2 regions of the Streptomyces sp. NPDC051822 genome follow, and region 2 is predicted to be linked to the other one. Evidence: riboswitches for the same ligand, from Rfam matches in the RefSeq annotation. Region 2 holds a riboswitch; the other holds the start of a gene.

What was found. A riboswitch is a leader RNA that binds a small molecule or an ion and turns the genes downstream of it on or off. The one in region 2 is predicted to bind cyclic di-AMP.
Region 1: another riboswitch for cyclic di-AMP. It lies ahead of ACIA8N_RS17440 (M23 family metallopeptidase); the one in region 2 lies ahead of ACIA8N_RS16825 (M23 family metallopeptidase).

The regions. Positions count from the first base shown of each region.
Region 1 covers NZ_JBITBZ010000005.1:21,460-29,179, reverse strand. The annotation lists gene ACIA8N_RS17475 (rhodanese-like domain-containing protein) at 1-500, shown strand, start outside; tRNA gene ACIA8N_RS17470 (tRNA-Met) at 554-627, shown strand; gene ACIA8N_RS17465 (MerR family transcriptional regulator) at 769-1,509, shown strand; gene ACIA8N_RS17460 (hypothetical protein) at 1,621-2,001, shown strand; gene ACIA8N_RS17455 (PLP-dependent cysteine synthase family protein) at 2,061-3,101, shown strand; gene ACIA8N_RS17450 (MFS transporter) at 3,098-4,318, shown strand; gene ACIA8N_RS17445 (PP2C family protein-serine/threonine phosphatase) at 4,500-5,714, shown strand; cyclic di-AMP (ydaO/yuaA leader) riboswitch at 5,916-6,062, shown strand; gene ACIA8N_RS17440 (M23 family metallopeptidase) at 6,074-7,213, shown strand; gene ACIA8N_RS17435 (aldo/keto reductase) at 7,264-7,720, shown strand, end outside.
Region 2 covers NZ_JBITBZ010000004.1:446,563-454,282, reverse strand. The annotation lists gene ACIA8N_RS16845 (DUF262 domain-containing protein) at 1-551, opposite strand, end outside; gene ACIA8N_RS16840 (DNA topoisomerase IV subunit A) at 721-3,177, opposite strand; gene ACIA8N_RS16835 (pitrilysin family protein) at 3,359-4,714, shown strand; gene ACIA8N_RS16830 (pitrilysin family protein) at 4,741-6,108, shown strand; cyclic di-AMP (ydaO/yuaA leader) riboswitch at 6,312-6,477, shown strand; gene ACIA8N_RS16825 (M23 family metallopeptidase) at 6,490-7,260, shown strand; gene ACIA8N_RS16820 (GntR family transcriptional regulator) at 7,444-7,720, shown strand, end outside.

The DNA of each region.
Region 1 (7,720 bases), on a different contig from region 2:
CGACGACAACGACGCAGCTCAACCCGGTCAACGCCGTACTCCGCACCCCGCCGGCCTCTCCCGCCGCGGCGGCGGCCTACTTCTCCGCGAGCCTCGCCTTCCACGCCGACGTCTCGGATGTGGCCTCCGCGCTCGCCGCCGCTGCGGCTGACGGCACCGACCCCGGCTTCGTGGTGCTCGACTCCCGGTCGACCGCGTCCTGGGACCAGGGGCACGTCCCCGGTGCGATCCACCTGCCGACCGCGCTCGTCCCCGAGCAGGCGGAGCAGCTGCTCGACCGGTCCGTGCCGGTCGTCACGTACTGCTGGGGCCCCGGCTGCAACGGCGCCACGCGCTCCGCGCTCGCCCTCGCCGAGCTGGGCTTCCAGGTGAAGGAGATGCTCGGCGGCTTCGAGTACTGGGTGCGCGAGGGCTTCGCGTACGAGACCTGGGAGGGGCCCGCCGAGAAGGCCGCGGACCCGCTCACCGCACCCGTCGACTCCGACGACTGCGGTTGCTGACGTAAACCGATTTCGTGATTGCCCCGCCCGTAGCGTAGAGTCAGGTTTACCGACGCGGGGTGGAGCAGCTCGGTAGCTCGCTGGGCTCATAACCCAGAGGTCGCAGGTTCAAATCCTGTCCCCGCTACTCAGTAGCAAACGAAGGCCCGGATCCAGTCACTGGATCCGGGCCTTCGTCGTATGCCCCGTGTGCCCCCAGCGACGTGCCCCCGCGTGGCGTCGCTCGGCGCTTGACCTTGACGCGACGTCAAGATTTAGCGTTCTCGGTATGGAGTGGTCGATCCAAGAGATCGCCAAGAAGGCCGGCACCACCAGCCGCACCCTCCGGCACTACGGAGAGCGCGGACTGCTGGAGCCGAGCCGGATCGGCGCGAACGGTTACCGGTACTACGACCAGGCGGCGCTCGTGCGGCTGCAGCGGATCCTGCTGCTGCGCGAGCTGGGGCTCTCGTTGTCCGCCATCGCCGAGGTCCTCGCGGGGCAGCGGGACACGACCGCCGCCCTCCGCACCCATCTCGCCCTCCTGGAGCAGGAGCGCGAGCGCATCGGACGCCGGATCGCGTCCGTGCGGACCACTCTCCACAAGACCGAGAACGGAGAAGAACTCATGGCCGACGAAGTGTTCGACGGTTTCGACCACACGGTGTACGAGGAGGAGGTGTCCGAGCGCTGGGGCCGCGACGCGTACGAGAAGGGTGACCGCTGGTGGCGGTCGCTCGACGCCGACCGGAAGAAGGCGTTCATGGACGAGCAGGCCGGCATCGCCCGCGACTTCGCGCGGGCGCTGAAGGACGGCCTGGCGGCCGGCAGCGAGGAGGTGCAGGCGATCGCGCGGCGCCAGGTCGACTGGCTGTCGCACACCACGGCCCCGAGCAAGGAGTACGTGATCGGCCTCGGCCGGATGTACGTCGACGACCCGCGCTTCACCGCGAACTACGACAAGCACGGGGAGGGGACCGCGGTCCTCGTCCGGGACGCGCTGGAGATCTACGCGGAGCGGAACCTGTAGGCAGCCGCCCCCGCGGCACCCGCGGCAAGCACTGCCCGAAGTAAACGGTGGCCGAATCCGGGCCCACGTCTTTGCGGAGCCACACTTCCCCACCGTAGTCTCACGCGCACCATGAGTGACGAGCGTGTGAGCGATGTGAACCGGCGGGCGCCCGCCGTTCTCGTCCTGCTCGCGCTCCTCGCCCTCCTCGTGAGCGTCTGCCACGGCTCCCACGGGCACGTCCTGCCCACCCCTTACGGCACGACCACCGTCTCCGCCCCCGCGCTGCCGCACGGCTGCGAGCGGTCCGGCGAGGCGTGGTCCTTCGACGCGCACCTCCCCGCGCAGAGCGCCGCCTCGCAGCTCGCCGTGCCGGACGCCGGCGGAGCCGTGACCCTGCCGTACGAAGCGGACCACCGCACCGATCCCCGCGCGCGCTGCGTACGGGGCAGGGCGGGGCCCGGCCCCGAGCCGGGCCGTCTGCTGATCGCCCTCGGAGTGGACCGGAACTGAACCGGGTCCCGCCCTCGCGTGACCAGGTCTTTTTCGCGTACCACCCCAAGGACGTCCCCATGAACAACCTGCTGTCCGGCAGCAAGACGCCCGCCGCCGAGCAGACCGTCGGCAACACCCCCGTCCTGTGGACGGACGACGGCTACTGGGCCAAGCTCGAAGGCTTCAACTTCGGCGGCATCAAGGACCGCGCCGCCCTCTACATGGTCGAGCAGGCCCGCCGCCGCGGTGAGCTGCGGCCCGGCGCCCCGATCGTCGAGTCGACCTCCGGGACCCTCGGTCTCGGCCTCGCCCTCGCCGGTGTCCTCCACGGGCATCCGGTGCACGTCGTCACCGACCCCGGTCTCGAACCGATCGTCGAGCGGATGCTCGTCGCCCACGGTGCCCAGGTCCACGTCGTACGCGAGCCGAGCGCGCTCGGCGGCTGGCAGCAGGCCCGGATGGACCGGGTCGCCGAGCTGCTCGCGGGGCTCGACGGGGCCTGGTGGCCCAACCAGTACGGGAACCCCGACAACCCCGACGCGTACGCCGGGCTCGCCGCCGAACTGTCCGGGCAGCTCGACCGGATCGACGTCCTCGTCTGCGCGGTCGGCACCGGGGGCCACTCGGCCGGGATCTCCCGGGCCCTGCGCGCCACCAGCAGCCCCGCCCTCGAACTGGTCGGCGTCGACTCCGTCGGGTCGACCGTCTTCGGCCTGCCCGCCGGGGAGCGGCTGATGCGCGGGCTCGGCTCGTCCATCCACCCGGGCAACGTGGACCACGGGGCCTTCGACGAGGTCCACTGGGTGGGTCCCGCGGAGGCGGTACGGGCGGCCCGCCGACTGGCCTCGCGCCAGTTCGCGACCGGGGGCTGGAGCGTGGGCGCGGTCGCGCTCGTCGCCGGGTGGCTGGCCCGTACCCGGCCGCGCGGGACGCGGATCGCGGCCGTCTTCCCCGACGGGCCGCAGCGGTACTTCGACACCGTCTTCAACGACGAGTTCTGCTCGGCGCACGGCCTTCTCGACGGGCCCGTACGAGAGGACCCGGCCGGGTACGAGGCGGGCGCGCCCGTCGAGGGCTGGACCCGCAAGGCCATGGACCGGGCGGGGCTGGGCCGTTGAGCACCACGACGGCCGCTCCCCGGGGCGGGGTGTGGAAGCGGAGCCGTACCTTCGAACCGGCCGTACGGCTCCTCTTCCTCAACCAGCTCACCATCAACCTCGGCTTCTACATGCTGATGCCGTACCTGGCCGCGCACCTCGCGGACGGGCTCGGCATGGCGGCCTGGGCCGTCGGCCTCGTCCTCGGCGCCCGGAACCTGTCCCAGCAGGGCATGTTCCTCGTCGGCGGGGCGCTCGCCGACCGGCTCGGCTTCAAGCCGCTCATCGTCGCCGGCTGTGCGCTGCGGACGGCCGGCTTCGGAGCCCTCGCGTTCGCCCAGTCGCTGCCGATGCTGATCGCCGCCTCGCTCGCGACCGGTCTCGCGGGGGCGCTGTTCAACCCCGCCGTGCGGGCCTGCCTCGCCGCGGAGGCCGGAGAGGAGAGGAGGGTCGAGGCCTTCGCGCTGTTCAACGTGTACTACCAGGCGGGCATCCTCCTCGGGCCGCTCCTCGGGGTGGCCCTGACAGGGGTGTCGTTCCGGCTGACGTGCCTGGTGGCGGCGGTGCTGTTCGCCGTCCTCACCCTCGTACAGCTCCGGTACATGCCCGTACGGGGAGGGGGGACGGCGCCGACGGGGGATGAGCGTGGCCAGTTCCGTACGGTGCTCGCGCACCGCACCTTCTGGCTGTTCTCGCTCGCGATGACCGGCTCGTACGTCCTGTCCTTCCAGGTCTATCTGGCGCTGCCGCTCGCGGCGGGCGGCACAGGGCTCACGACCGCCCTGTTCGTCGTCTCGGCCCTCGTCGCGCTCGTCGGGCAGCTGCGGATCACGGCCTGGTGCAGGCGCCGGCTGAGCCGGGAACGGTGTCTGGTCCTCGGGCTCGGTCTGATGGGCGGGGCCTTCCTGCTCCCGGCGGCCCTGGGCAGGGGCCCGGTGGGGCTGCTGCTGTGCGCGGCGGTGCTGGCCGTCGGGAACGCGGTGCTCTACCCGTACGAGATGGACACCGTCGTGGCCCTGTCCCGGGGGCGCTGGGTGGCCACCCACTACGGGCTCTACAACACGGTGTGCGGGATCGGGATCACCCTCGGGAACCTGGGGACGGGCGTGCTGCTCGACGTAGCCGGCTGGTCGGCGGTGCCATGGCTGGTGCTGTGCGCGGTCGGTCTGGGGTGCGCAGCCGCGATGGCCCTCCTGGCGCGGGGCGGGCGCCTCGCGGAGGGGGCGACGAAGGACTGAGCCCTCCGCTGCGAGGGGCTGAGCCCTCCGGGGCGGAGGACTCAGCCCTCACCTTCAGGGGGCCGCCGCCCGGTCCGTACGCCAGTCGGCCCCGTGGGAGTCGCCGCCCCCCGCGGCGGCGGCCACCCTTGAAGGGCGCGGTGCGGACCGCGGCCGGTACGGACCGGGCAGGAGAGCACAGGTGGGGCACCCCCTAGGAACGGTCGGCGGTGGGCGGCGGCGGGACGGCGAGGGCCGCCGGTCGTACGGGCGGGCCCGGCGGTTCATCCGCGCCCTGCCGCCCCTGGTGATCGCCGGCGGGGTCGTGTTCGACCTGTCTACCCCGCCCGCGTACACCGCGGCTCCGCTCTTCTCCGCGGCCCCGCTGATCGCCGCGCCGTTCTTCTCCACGCTCACGACGCTCCTCACCGGGATCGCCGCCGTCCTCGCCTCCGTCGGGCTGCATCTCTACAACGGCACCGCCGCCGAGATCCCGACCCTCACCGAGACCCTGACCGTCCTCACCGTGTCCGCGCTCGCCCTCCTCATCAGCCGGGTCGTGCGCCGCAGCGGCGAGCGGCTCGCCTCGGCGCGGGTCATCGCGGAGACCGCGCAGAAGGCCGTGCTCCCGACGCCCGCCGAGCGGATCGGCGGGCTGCAGTGCGCGGCTCGTTACGAGGCGGCGCAAGCGGACGCGTTCATCGGCGGCGACCTGTTCGCCGTCCAGGACACCCCCTACGGGGTGCGGCTCGTGGTCGGCGACGTCCGGGGCAAGGGCATGGAGGCGGTCGAGGCCGTCGCCGTCGTCATCGGCGCCTTCCGCGAGGCGGCCGAGCAGGAGCGGAGCCTGGAGGGTGTGGCGCAGCGCCTCGAACGGGCGCTTGCCCGCGAGGGCACCCGGCGCGACGGGCTCGACGCCTTCGAGGGGTTCACCACCGCCGTCCTTGCCGAGATCCCGCGCGGCGACGGGAACGGCACCTTCGACGGTTTCGTAAGGGTCGTCAACCGCGGGCACCCGCCCCCGCTGATGCTGTACGCCGACGGGCGCCTGGACACGCTCGAACCGACCGAGTCGGCGCTGCCCCTCGGCATGGGCGATCTGGCGACGTGGCCGGACCGGGCCGAGGGGCGGCCGTACCCGCCGGGCGCGACGCTGCTCTTCTACACCGACGGCCTCTCGGAGGCGCGGAACGCGGCGGGTGTCTTCTACGACCCGGGGGAGCGCCTCGCCGGCCGGATCTTCCCGGGGCCCGAGGAACTGCTCGACGCGCTCGTGGACGACGTACGGCTGCACACGGGCGGCGGGTCCACGGACGACATGGCGCTCCTCGCGCTGAGCCGCCCCGCGGCGGGGCAGCCGGAGCGGCGCCGGACGATGCCGGTGGTGCCGCCGAACGGATCCCGTCACGGGCCGTAGTCGACAGGTGTCCCTGCGATAACAATTGACTCAACGTCAGGTCGCGGCGGTTTGCGTGGCCGTTGTTGAAGGGGGGTCAACTCGGGCTATTCTCCCCCAATTCAATGAATGATCAAGAGGAACGGCTTGGAATAGGGACCCCCTGTCTATTAACGTTCGATAACGCAGTGCGGTCGTCCCAGCCGTCGCAAGAGGCGGCACCGTGCGCACGCGCCGAATCCTGAAAAGGAACCGGGGAACCACTACTTGGGGTGAATCGGGCCCGTCGCACCTGTGCGAACGTGCCCGTAGGAGACCTTCCTGCTCCGAACCCGTCAGCTAACCCGGTAGGCGAGAAGGAAGGAAAGGAGCGCGCCCTAGTGGCGTCCAACACTCCCGTACCCGAAGCCCCCTTCGATGCCTTCGGTGGTGGTGCGGGTCCCGCCGCCGCCCCGGACACCGAGTGGAACCCCAGCGAGGAGTCCCTCCGCGCCCAGAGCCGCTCCGGCGGCCGGCACCGGGTCGTCAAGCAGCGCTCCAACTTCGCACGCTCCTCCACCGTCCTCGGCGTCGGCGTCATCGCGGCCGTCGGCGCGGGCGGCCTCGCCACCGCGCAGGACAAGCCGCCGGTCGCCATATCGCTCCCGGACCTCCCGGACCTCGGCCTGCCGGACGCCCACGACCTCCCCGGCGTCGGCGACCTCCTTCCCGACTCGGACGCGGAGATGGAGACCGCGAGCGCGGCGGGCTCCAACCCGAACCCGCTCACCGCCGCCACGTACACCACGCCCGACACCGAGCAGGGCGCCACGGCAGGGCAGGCCGAGGCCACCGCCCTCACCGCCGGCACCGCCGACGCGGGCGAGGCCCTGCGCGCCCGCATCCTCCAGCAGGCCGAGCAGCAGCAGGCCTCCGCCGACGCCGCCGACATGGCCGCGGCGGAGAAGGCGGCTGCCGAGAAGGCCGCCGCGGAGGCCGCGGCCAAGGCCGACGCCGCGGAGAAGGCGGCCGCGGAGGCCGAGGCGGAGGCCAAGGCCAAGGCCGAAGCGGAGGCCAAGGCGAAGGCGGAGGCGGAAGCCCGGGCGAAGACCGAGGCCGAGCGCCTCGCCCAGCTCGCCGCGAGCTACTCGATGCCGCTCTCCTCGTACTCCCTCACCGCCACCTACATGCAGTCCGGCTCGATGTGGTCCTCCGGCTACCACACGGGCCTCGACTTCGCCGCCCCCACCGGCACCCCGCTCAAGGCGGTCCACGGCGCCACCGTGAAGTCGGCCGGCTGGTCCGGCTCCTACGGCTACCGGATCGTCCTGGAGCTGGAGGACGGCACCGAGGTCTGGTACTGCCACCTGTCGTCCATGACGGTCGGCGTCGGCCAGACCGTGGGCACCGGCGAGACGATCGGCCGCGTCGGCGCCACCGGCAACGTCTCCGGCGCCCACCTCCACATGGAGGTCCACACGCCCGGCGGCGACGGCATCGACCCGGCGTCCTGGCTCCGCTCCAAGGGCCTCACGGTCTGACCGGTTCACGTCGCGGAATAGCTCCGGCGGCGGAGAGAGTTGACCGACTCATGACCTCTCTCCGCCCGCTGGGCAGCTCGGACCTCCACGTCTTCCCCCTCGCCCTGGGCGGCAACGTCTTCGGGTGGACCGCCGACGAGGCGCAGTCCTTCGCCGTCCTCGACGCCTACGCCGCCGCCGGCGGCAACTTCGTCGACTCCGCCGACGTCTACTCCGCCTGGGCCGAAGGCAACGAGGGCGGCGAGTCCGAGACCGTCATCGGCCGCTGGCTCGCCTCCCGCGGCAACCGCGCCGACATCGTCGTCGCCACCAAGGTCGGCGCCCACCCCCGCTTCAAAGGGCTCTCCGCCACGACCATCAAGGCCGGCGCGGAGGAGTCGCTGCGCCGCCTCGGCACGGACCACATCGACCTCTACTACACGCACTTCGACGACGAGTCGGTCCCCGTCGAGGAGATCGTCACCGCTCTCGACCAGCTCGTGAAGGACGGCAAGGTGCGGGCGGTCG
Region 2 (7,720 bases):
TCCCACTGGTCGGGGTCCAGGGCGCAGTTCAGCGGGAAGAAGTGGGCCTCGCACTCCTTGTCCCGGGTGGAGAGGTCCCGGGTGATCTCGCCCCGGAAGGTGCGGACGACCCGGTCCTCGGGCAGGAAGTGGATCGCGTCCTCGCGATCGGTCTGCTCGTCCAGGACCGCACGCATGTCGACGTAGAACCAGCCCGACACCCGGTGTTTGCGCAGGTCCTGGGTGACCACCGGCCGGCCCAGCTTGATCGACTGGTAGAGGGAGGTGAGCCGCTGCTGGCCGTCGAGCACCAGCGTCTCCGGCTCGGTGCCCGGCGGTGGCGTCGCCCCCTCGATCGGCCGGTGCTTGAACCGGACGTCCCCGCCGGACTGCAGCGTCATGACCGTGCCGACCGGGAAACCCTGCGACACGGACGCGAGCAGCGCGGTGATGTTCGGATGGGGCCACACCCAGCCCCGCTGGAACTCGGGGAGCTGCGCCCTTCCCTCCTCGACCTGCCGGAGCAGATCGCGGAGCGGGCGCTTGTCGATGCTGAATGCTTCGTCCGTCAACGCGGCCATCCTTCACTCGGGCGTCAGACGTGCCGGAGCAGCCCCCCGGCCGGTCACCGGGCCGAGGCTACCCGGCAGCCGCGGAGCCCGTCCGGCGTCCCGCGACAAGAGACCCCGCCCGAAAGGCGGTTCGCCTTTCGGACGGGGTCTCTTGTCGTCGTCGGTCCGGTCAGGAAGCCGGGCCCGCCACCACGTCCACCGGCTGGGGGAGCGGTGTGCCCGAGCCGTCGCGGCGCGGGTCCATCTCAGGAAGCACCACCGGGGTGCCGTTCTTCTGGGCGGCACGGGCCGGGGTGGCGCCCGCCCAGGCCAGGATCAGGACGTCCTCGCCCTTCAGGAAGCGCTGGCAGCGGACGCCGCCGGTCGCGCGGCCCTTGCGCGGGTACTGGTCGAAGGGCGTCAGCTTCGCCGACGTACCCGAGGCGTCCAGGGTGCCCGTGGAGCCCGCGACGGTGAAGACCACGGCGTCGGCCGCCGGGTCGACGGCGGTGAACGAGATCACCTCGGCGCCCGCCGTCAGCTTGACGCCCGCCATGCCGCCGGCGGGCCGGCCCTGGGGCCGTACCTGCGAGGCCTGGAAGCGGAGCAGCTGGGCGTCGGAGGTGATGAAGACCAGGTCCTCCTCACCCGTACGCAGCTCGGTCGCGCCGACGATCCGGTCACCGTCCTTGAGGGTGATGACCTCCAGCTCGTCCTTGTTCGCCGGGTAGTCCGGGACCACGCGCTTCACCACGCCCTGGAGCGTGCCGAGGGCGAGCCCCGGCGAGGACTCGTCGAGCGTGGTGAGGCAGACCACGGTCTCGTCGACCTCCAGGGACAGGAACTCGGACAGCGGCGCGCCGCCCGCGAGGTTCGGGGCGCTCGCGGTGTCGGGGAGCTGCGGCAGGTCGATCACCGCGATCCGCAGCAGCCGCCCGTCCGAGGTCACCGCGCCGATGTCGCCGCGCTGGGTGGCGGCCACCGACGACAGGATCACGTCGTGCTTGACGCGGGTCGCGTCCGGGTCGGCCTCGGGCAGGTCCGCCGTCGCCGTACGGGCGAGGAGCCCGGTGGAGGACAGCAGGACCCGGCACGGGTCGTCCGCGACCTCCAGGGACACGGACGCGACGGGCGCGCCCGCCGACTCCAGCAGGACCGTCCGCCGGTCCGTGGCGAACTTCTTGGCGACCGCGGCCAGCTCCGCGGAGACCAGCTTGCGCAGCTCCGCGTCGGAGTCCAGGATCCCGGTCAGCTCGTCGATCTCGCCGTTGAGGCGGTCGCGCTCGCTCTCCAGTTCCATGCGGTCGAACCGGGTGAGGCGGCGCAGCGGGGTGTCCAGGATGTACTGCGTCTGGATCTCGCTCAGCGAGAAGCGCTCCATCAGGCGCTCCTTGGCCTGTGCGGAGTTGTCGCTCTCCCGGATGAGGCGGATGACCTCGTCGATGTCGAGCAGCGCGATGAGCAGGCCGAGCACCAGGTGGAGGCGGTCGCGCTTCTTGGTCCTGCGGAACTCGGAGCGGCGCCGGACCACCTCGAAGCGGTGGTCGAGGTAGACCTCCAGGAGCTCCTTGAGGCCGAGGGTGAGCGGCTGGCCGTCGACCAGGGCGACGTTGTTGATGCCGAAGGACTCCTCCATCGGCGTCAGCTTGTAGAGCTGCTCCAGGACCGCCTCCGGCACGAAGCCGTTCTTGATCTCGATGACCAGGCGCAGCCCGTGGTTGCGGTCGGTGAGGTCCTTGACGTCCGCGATGCCCTGGAGCTTCTTGGAGCCGACCAGGTCCTTGATCTTGGAGATGACCTTCTCGGGGCCGACCGTGAAGGGCAGCTCGGTCACGACGATGCCCTTGCGGCGGGCCGTGACGGTCTCGACGCTCGTCGTGGCGCGGATCTTGAACGAGCCGCGGCCCGATTCGTACGCGTCCTTGATGCCGGAGAGGCCGACGATCCGGCCACCGGTCGGCAGGTCGGGTCCCGGCACGAAACGCATCAGCGTCTCGAGGTCGGCGCCCGGGTGGCGGATCAGGTGGCGGGCGGCGGCGATGACCTCGCCGAGGTTGTGCGGGGGCATGTTGGTGGCCATGCCGACCGCGATGCCGGACGCGCCGTTGACCAGCAGGTTCGGGTAGGCGGCGGGCAGTGCCACCGGCTCCCGCTCCTGGCCGTCGTAGTTCGGCGTGAAGTCGACCGTGTCCTCGTCGATGGACTCGGTCATGAGCAGCGCGGCCGGGGCCATCCGCGACTCGGTGTACCGCATGGCGGCGGGCGGGTCGTCGTTGCCGAGGGATCCGAAGTTCCCGTGGCCGTCGACGAGGGGGAGCCGCATGGAGAAGGGCTGTGCCATGCGGACCATGGCGTCGTAGATGGACGCGTCGCCGTGCGGGTGGAGCTTGCCCATCACCTCGCCGACGACACGGGCGCACTTGACGAAGCCGCGGTCGGGCCGGAGCCCCATCTCGCCCATCTGGTAGACGATGCGGCGCTGGACGGGCTTCATGCCGTCCCGGGCGTCGGGGAGGGCACGCGAGTAGATCACCGAGTACGCGTACTCGAGGAAGGAGCCCTGCATCTCGTCGACGACGTCGATGTCGAGGATTCGCTCCTCGAACGCGTCGTCCGGCGGCGGTGTCTTCGTGCTGCGGCGGGCCATCGCGGCTGCGGCTCCTTCACCAACAAGGTTGATCTGACGCGGACCATTGTGGACCGTGCCACCGACAACGCCGACCGCGACCCGGAAGAGGGACATCCGGAAGGGGCGGGAACTTCGCGAGGTGTCGGCGCGCTTGCATACAGTGGCAGGACTTTTTCACATCGCGATCGAAGGGACGTACATGCCCATGGGTCACACGGCCACGGCCGAGGCCGGCTCCGGCGGCCTCACAGCGACCGAGCACCGGCTGGCGAACGGCCTGCGTGTGGTGCTCTCGGAGGACCACCTGACCCCGGTCGCCGCGGTCTGCCTCTGGTACGACGTCGGCTCGCGCCACGAGGTTCCCGGCCGCACGGGGCTCGCGCACCTCTTCGAGCACCTGATGTTCCAGGGCTCGAAGCAGGTCCACGGGAACGGGCACTTCGAGCTGGTGCAGGGTGCGGGCGGCTCGCTCAACGGCACGACGAGCTTCGAGCGCACCAACTACTTCGAGACCATGCCCACGCACCAGCTGGAGCTCGCGCTCTGGCTGGAGGCCGACCGCATGGGCTCGCTGCTGGCCGCCCTGGACGACGAGTCCATGGAGAACCAGCGGGACGTCGTCAAGAACGAGCGCCGCCAGCGCTACGACAACGTGCCGTACGGCACGGCCTTCGAGAAGCTGACCGCCCTCGCGTACCCGGAGGGCCACCCGTACCACCACACGCCGATCGGCTCCATGGCCGACCTGGACGCGGCCACCCTGGAGGACGCGCGGAACTTCTTCCGCACGTACTACGCCCCGAACAACGCGGTGCTGTCGGTCGTCGGCGACATCGATCCGGAGCAGACCCTCGCCTGGGTCGAGAAGTACTTCGGCTCCATCCCCGGCCACGACGGCAAGCCCGAGCCGCGCCCCGGCGACCTTCCCGAGGTCATCGGCGAGCAGCTGCGCGAGGTCGTCGAGGAGGAGGTCCCGGCCCGTGCGCTGATGGCCGCCTACCGGCTGCCGCACGACGGCACGCGCGAGTGCGACGCCGCCGACCTGGCCCTGACGGTCCTCGGCGGCGGTGAGTCCTCCCGTCTGCACAACCGTCTGGTCCGCCGCGACCGCACGGCCGTCGCCGCCGGCTTCGGGCTGCTGCGGCTCGCCGGAGCGCCCTCGCTCGGCTGGCTGGACGTCAAGACCTCCGGCGGTGTCGAGGTCCCGCAGATCGAGGCGGCCGTCGACGAGGAGCTCGCCCGGTTCGCGGCCGACGGCCCCACGCCGGAGGAGATGGAGCGCGCGCAGGCCCAGCTGGAGCGCGAGTGGCTCGACCGCCTCGGCACCGTCGCGGGCCGCGCCGACGAACTGTGCCGGTTCGCCGTGCTGTTCGGCGACCCGCAGCTCGCCCTGTCGGCCGTCGACCGTGTGCTCGACATCACCGCCGACGAGGTGCGGGCGGCCGCCGCGGCCAGACTGCGGCCCGACAACCGTGCGGTGCTCGTCTACGAGCCCCTGGCGACCGAGCAGAGCGACAACGCCGAGGGCGATGACGAAGAGGGAGCGGACCAGTGACCGACGCCGCCGTGTCTTTGACGAGCATGGACTTCCACCCGCAGCCGGAGCCGGGCGCCGCCAGGCCCTGGGCCTTCCCGGCCCCCGACCGCGGGAAGCTGGACAACGGCCTGACGCTGCTGACCAGCCACCGCCCCGGCCAGCAGGTCGTGGCCGTGGAGATCTTCCTGCCGGCCCCGCTGGACGCCGAGCCCGCCGGTCTCGACGGCGTCGCCACCATCATGGCCCGCGCGCTCTCCGAGGGCACGGACCAGCGCAGTGCCGAGGAGTTCGCGGCCGAGCTCGAGCGCTGCGGTGCCACGCTCGACGCGCACGCCGACCACCCGGGCGTACGGGTCTCCCTGGAGGTTCCGGTCTCCCGGCTGCCCAAGGCGCTCGGGCTGCTGTCCGAGGCCCTGATCGCCCCGGCGTTCCTCGAGACGGAGATCGAGCGTCTGGTGCGCAACCGGCTCGACGAGATCCCGCACGAGACGGCCAACCCGGCCCGCCGCGCGGCCAAGCAGCTCTCCAAGGAGCTTTTCCCGGCCGAGGCGCGGATGTCCCGGCCGCGCCAGGGCACCGAGGCGACCGTCTCCGCGATCGACGCCGCCGCCGTCCGCGCCTTCTACGAGGCGTACGTCCGGCCCGCCACGGCGACCGCCGTGGTCGTCGGCGACCTGACCGGCGTCGACCTCGACAAGGTCCTCGCCGAGACCCTGGGCGCCTGGACGGGCGAGCCGGCCGAGCCGCTCCCGATGCCGTCGATCACGGCCGACGACACCGGACGGGTCGTCATCGTGGACCGGCCGGGCGCCGTTCAGACCCAGTTGCTGATCGGCCGGATCGGCGCCGACCGGCACGACCGTGTCTGGCCGGCCCAGGTCCTCGGCACGTACTGCCTCGGTGGCACCCTGACCTCGCGTCTCGACCGGGTCCTGCGCGAGGAGAAGGGCTACACCTACGGGGTGCGGGCCTTCGGGCAGGTGCTCCGCTCCGACGCCCAGGGGAACGGCGCCGCGATGCTCGCCATCAGCGGTTCCATCGACACCCCCAACACGGGCCCGGCTCTTGACGACCTGTGGAAGGTGCTGCGCACCCTGGCCGCCGAGGGTCTGACGGACGCCGAGCGCGAGACCGCCGTGCAGAACCTGGTGGGGGTCGCGCCGCTCAAGTACGAGACGGCCGCCTCCGTCGCCGGGACGCTCGCCGACCAGGTCGAGCAGCACCTTCCGGACGACTTCCAGGCCCAGTTGTACGCGCGTCTGGCCGAGACCGGCACGGTCGAGGCCACCGCGGCCGTGGTCAACGCCTTCCCGGTGGACCGGCTCGTCACCGTCCTGGTGGGCGACGCGGCGCAGATCGCGGACCCGGTGCGCGCGCTCGGCATCGGTGAAGTCACCGTTGTGACCGGCTGATTCCGGCTGCCGATCCGGCAGGGGGAGGGCTCCGACGACCTGTTTCGTCGGAGCCCTCCCCTTTGTCCGTATTGAGGGCTTGGGTGGCCCTATGACCTGTGGCATGTCTTACAAACTGCCGAGTCCGGTTGGTGATTGAAAGACGATCCGCATAGCGTCGGTGCGTCTGTCCGGCAGTTGCACCTGCCGCACCCGCGGCATCCGGACAGTCATCGCCGAGTCCCCGTCAGGCGCGAGCCTGGGGAGCCGGGGACCCACGCGTAGTCCCTGGGGTGAATCGGGCGCCTTCGTCTCGTACGGAGGGGCTCGTAGGAGACCTTCCTGCTCCGAACCCGTCAGCTAACCCGGTAGGCGAGAGGGAAGGAAAGGATCAGCCACTACATGGCGTTCACCCGTGCCACCGGGAAGCATCGTGGTCCGAGCCGTATGGCGCGCCGCAGCGTAGGCATCGCCGGCGCAGCGACCCTCGCCACCACCGGCGTCATCGGCACCCTCGCCTCCCCGGCGCTCGCCGCCGAGACGGACAACCGCTCCGTCGAGGACACCGGCCTCACCAAGGTGATCACCGAGGACTCGCTCGCGGACCGGCTCAACGCCCAGGCCGCCGCGCAGGAGCAGGAGGCCTTCGAGGCCGCCGCCAAGGCGAAGGCCCAGGCCGAGGCGAAGCGCAAGGCCGAGGCCCGCGCCAAGGAGATCCGCGAGGCCGAGCAGCGCGCCGCCCGTGAGGCCGAGCGCCGCCGCCTGAACTCCTTCCAGCTCCCCGTCGACGGCTCGTACGTGTCCACCGGCTACAAGACCGGTGGCTCGCTCTGGTCCTCCGGCAGCCACTCGGGCGTCGACTTCCACGCGGCCTACGGCAGCAGCGTCGTCTCCGTCGGCTCCGGCACCGTCGTCGAGGCCGGCTGGGGTGGCGCGTACGGCAACAACATCGTCATCCGGATGAACGACGGCACGTACACCCAGTACGGGCACCTCTCCTCCATCGGAGTCCACGTCGGCCAGACCGTCGAGCCCGGCGAGCGGATAGGCATCTCCGGCTCGACCGGCAACTCGACCGGCCCGCACCTCCACTTCGAGGCCCGGACGACGGCCGAGTACGGCTCCGACATCAACCCGGTCGCCTACCTCCGCGCCCGCGGCGTCAACGTCTGACCGCCGCACCCCGCGCTTCGCAAAAGCCCCGGCTCGTCCTGAGCCGGGGCTTTTCGTCGGTCAAAAGACATCCATATTCCGCTGAGGCATCGGAAATTCCGGCGCGCTGCAATAGAGTCGCAGATCGGGCGCAGAACAGGCGCCGTAAGAATTGTCTCGCGCAGACCAAGGCGGAGGTCGGACATGCGTATTCCCGCGCACTCGGTATGCACGGCGATCCGGGACGACATCGTCTCCGGCGTCTTCGAGCGGGGCAGTCGACTGACGGAGGACCAGCTCGCCCGCCGCTACGGGGTCTCCCGTGTGCCGATCCGCGAGGCCCTGCGCACCCTGGAGTCCGAGGGCTTCGTCGTCACCCGCCGCCATGCCGGCGCGCATGTCGCCGAGCCCACCGAGCAGGAGGCGGCCGACCTGCTCGACATGCGGGCGCTGCTCGAACCGCTCGGCGCGGCGCGCGCCG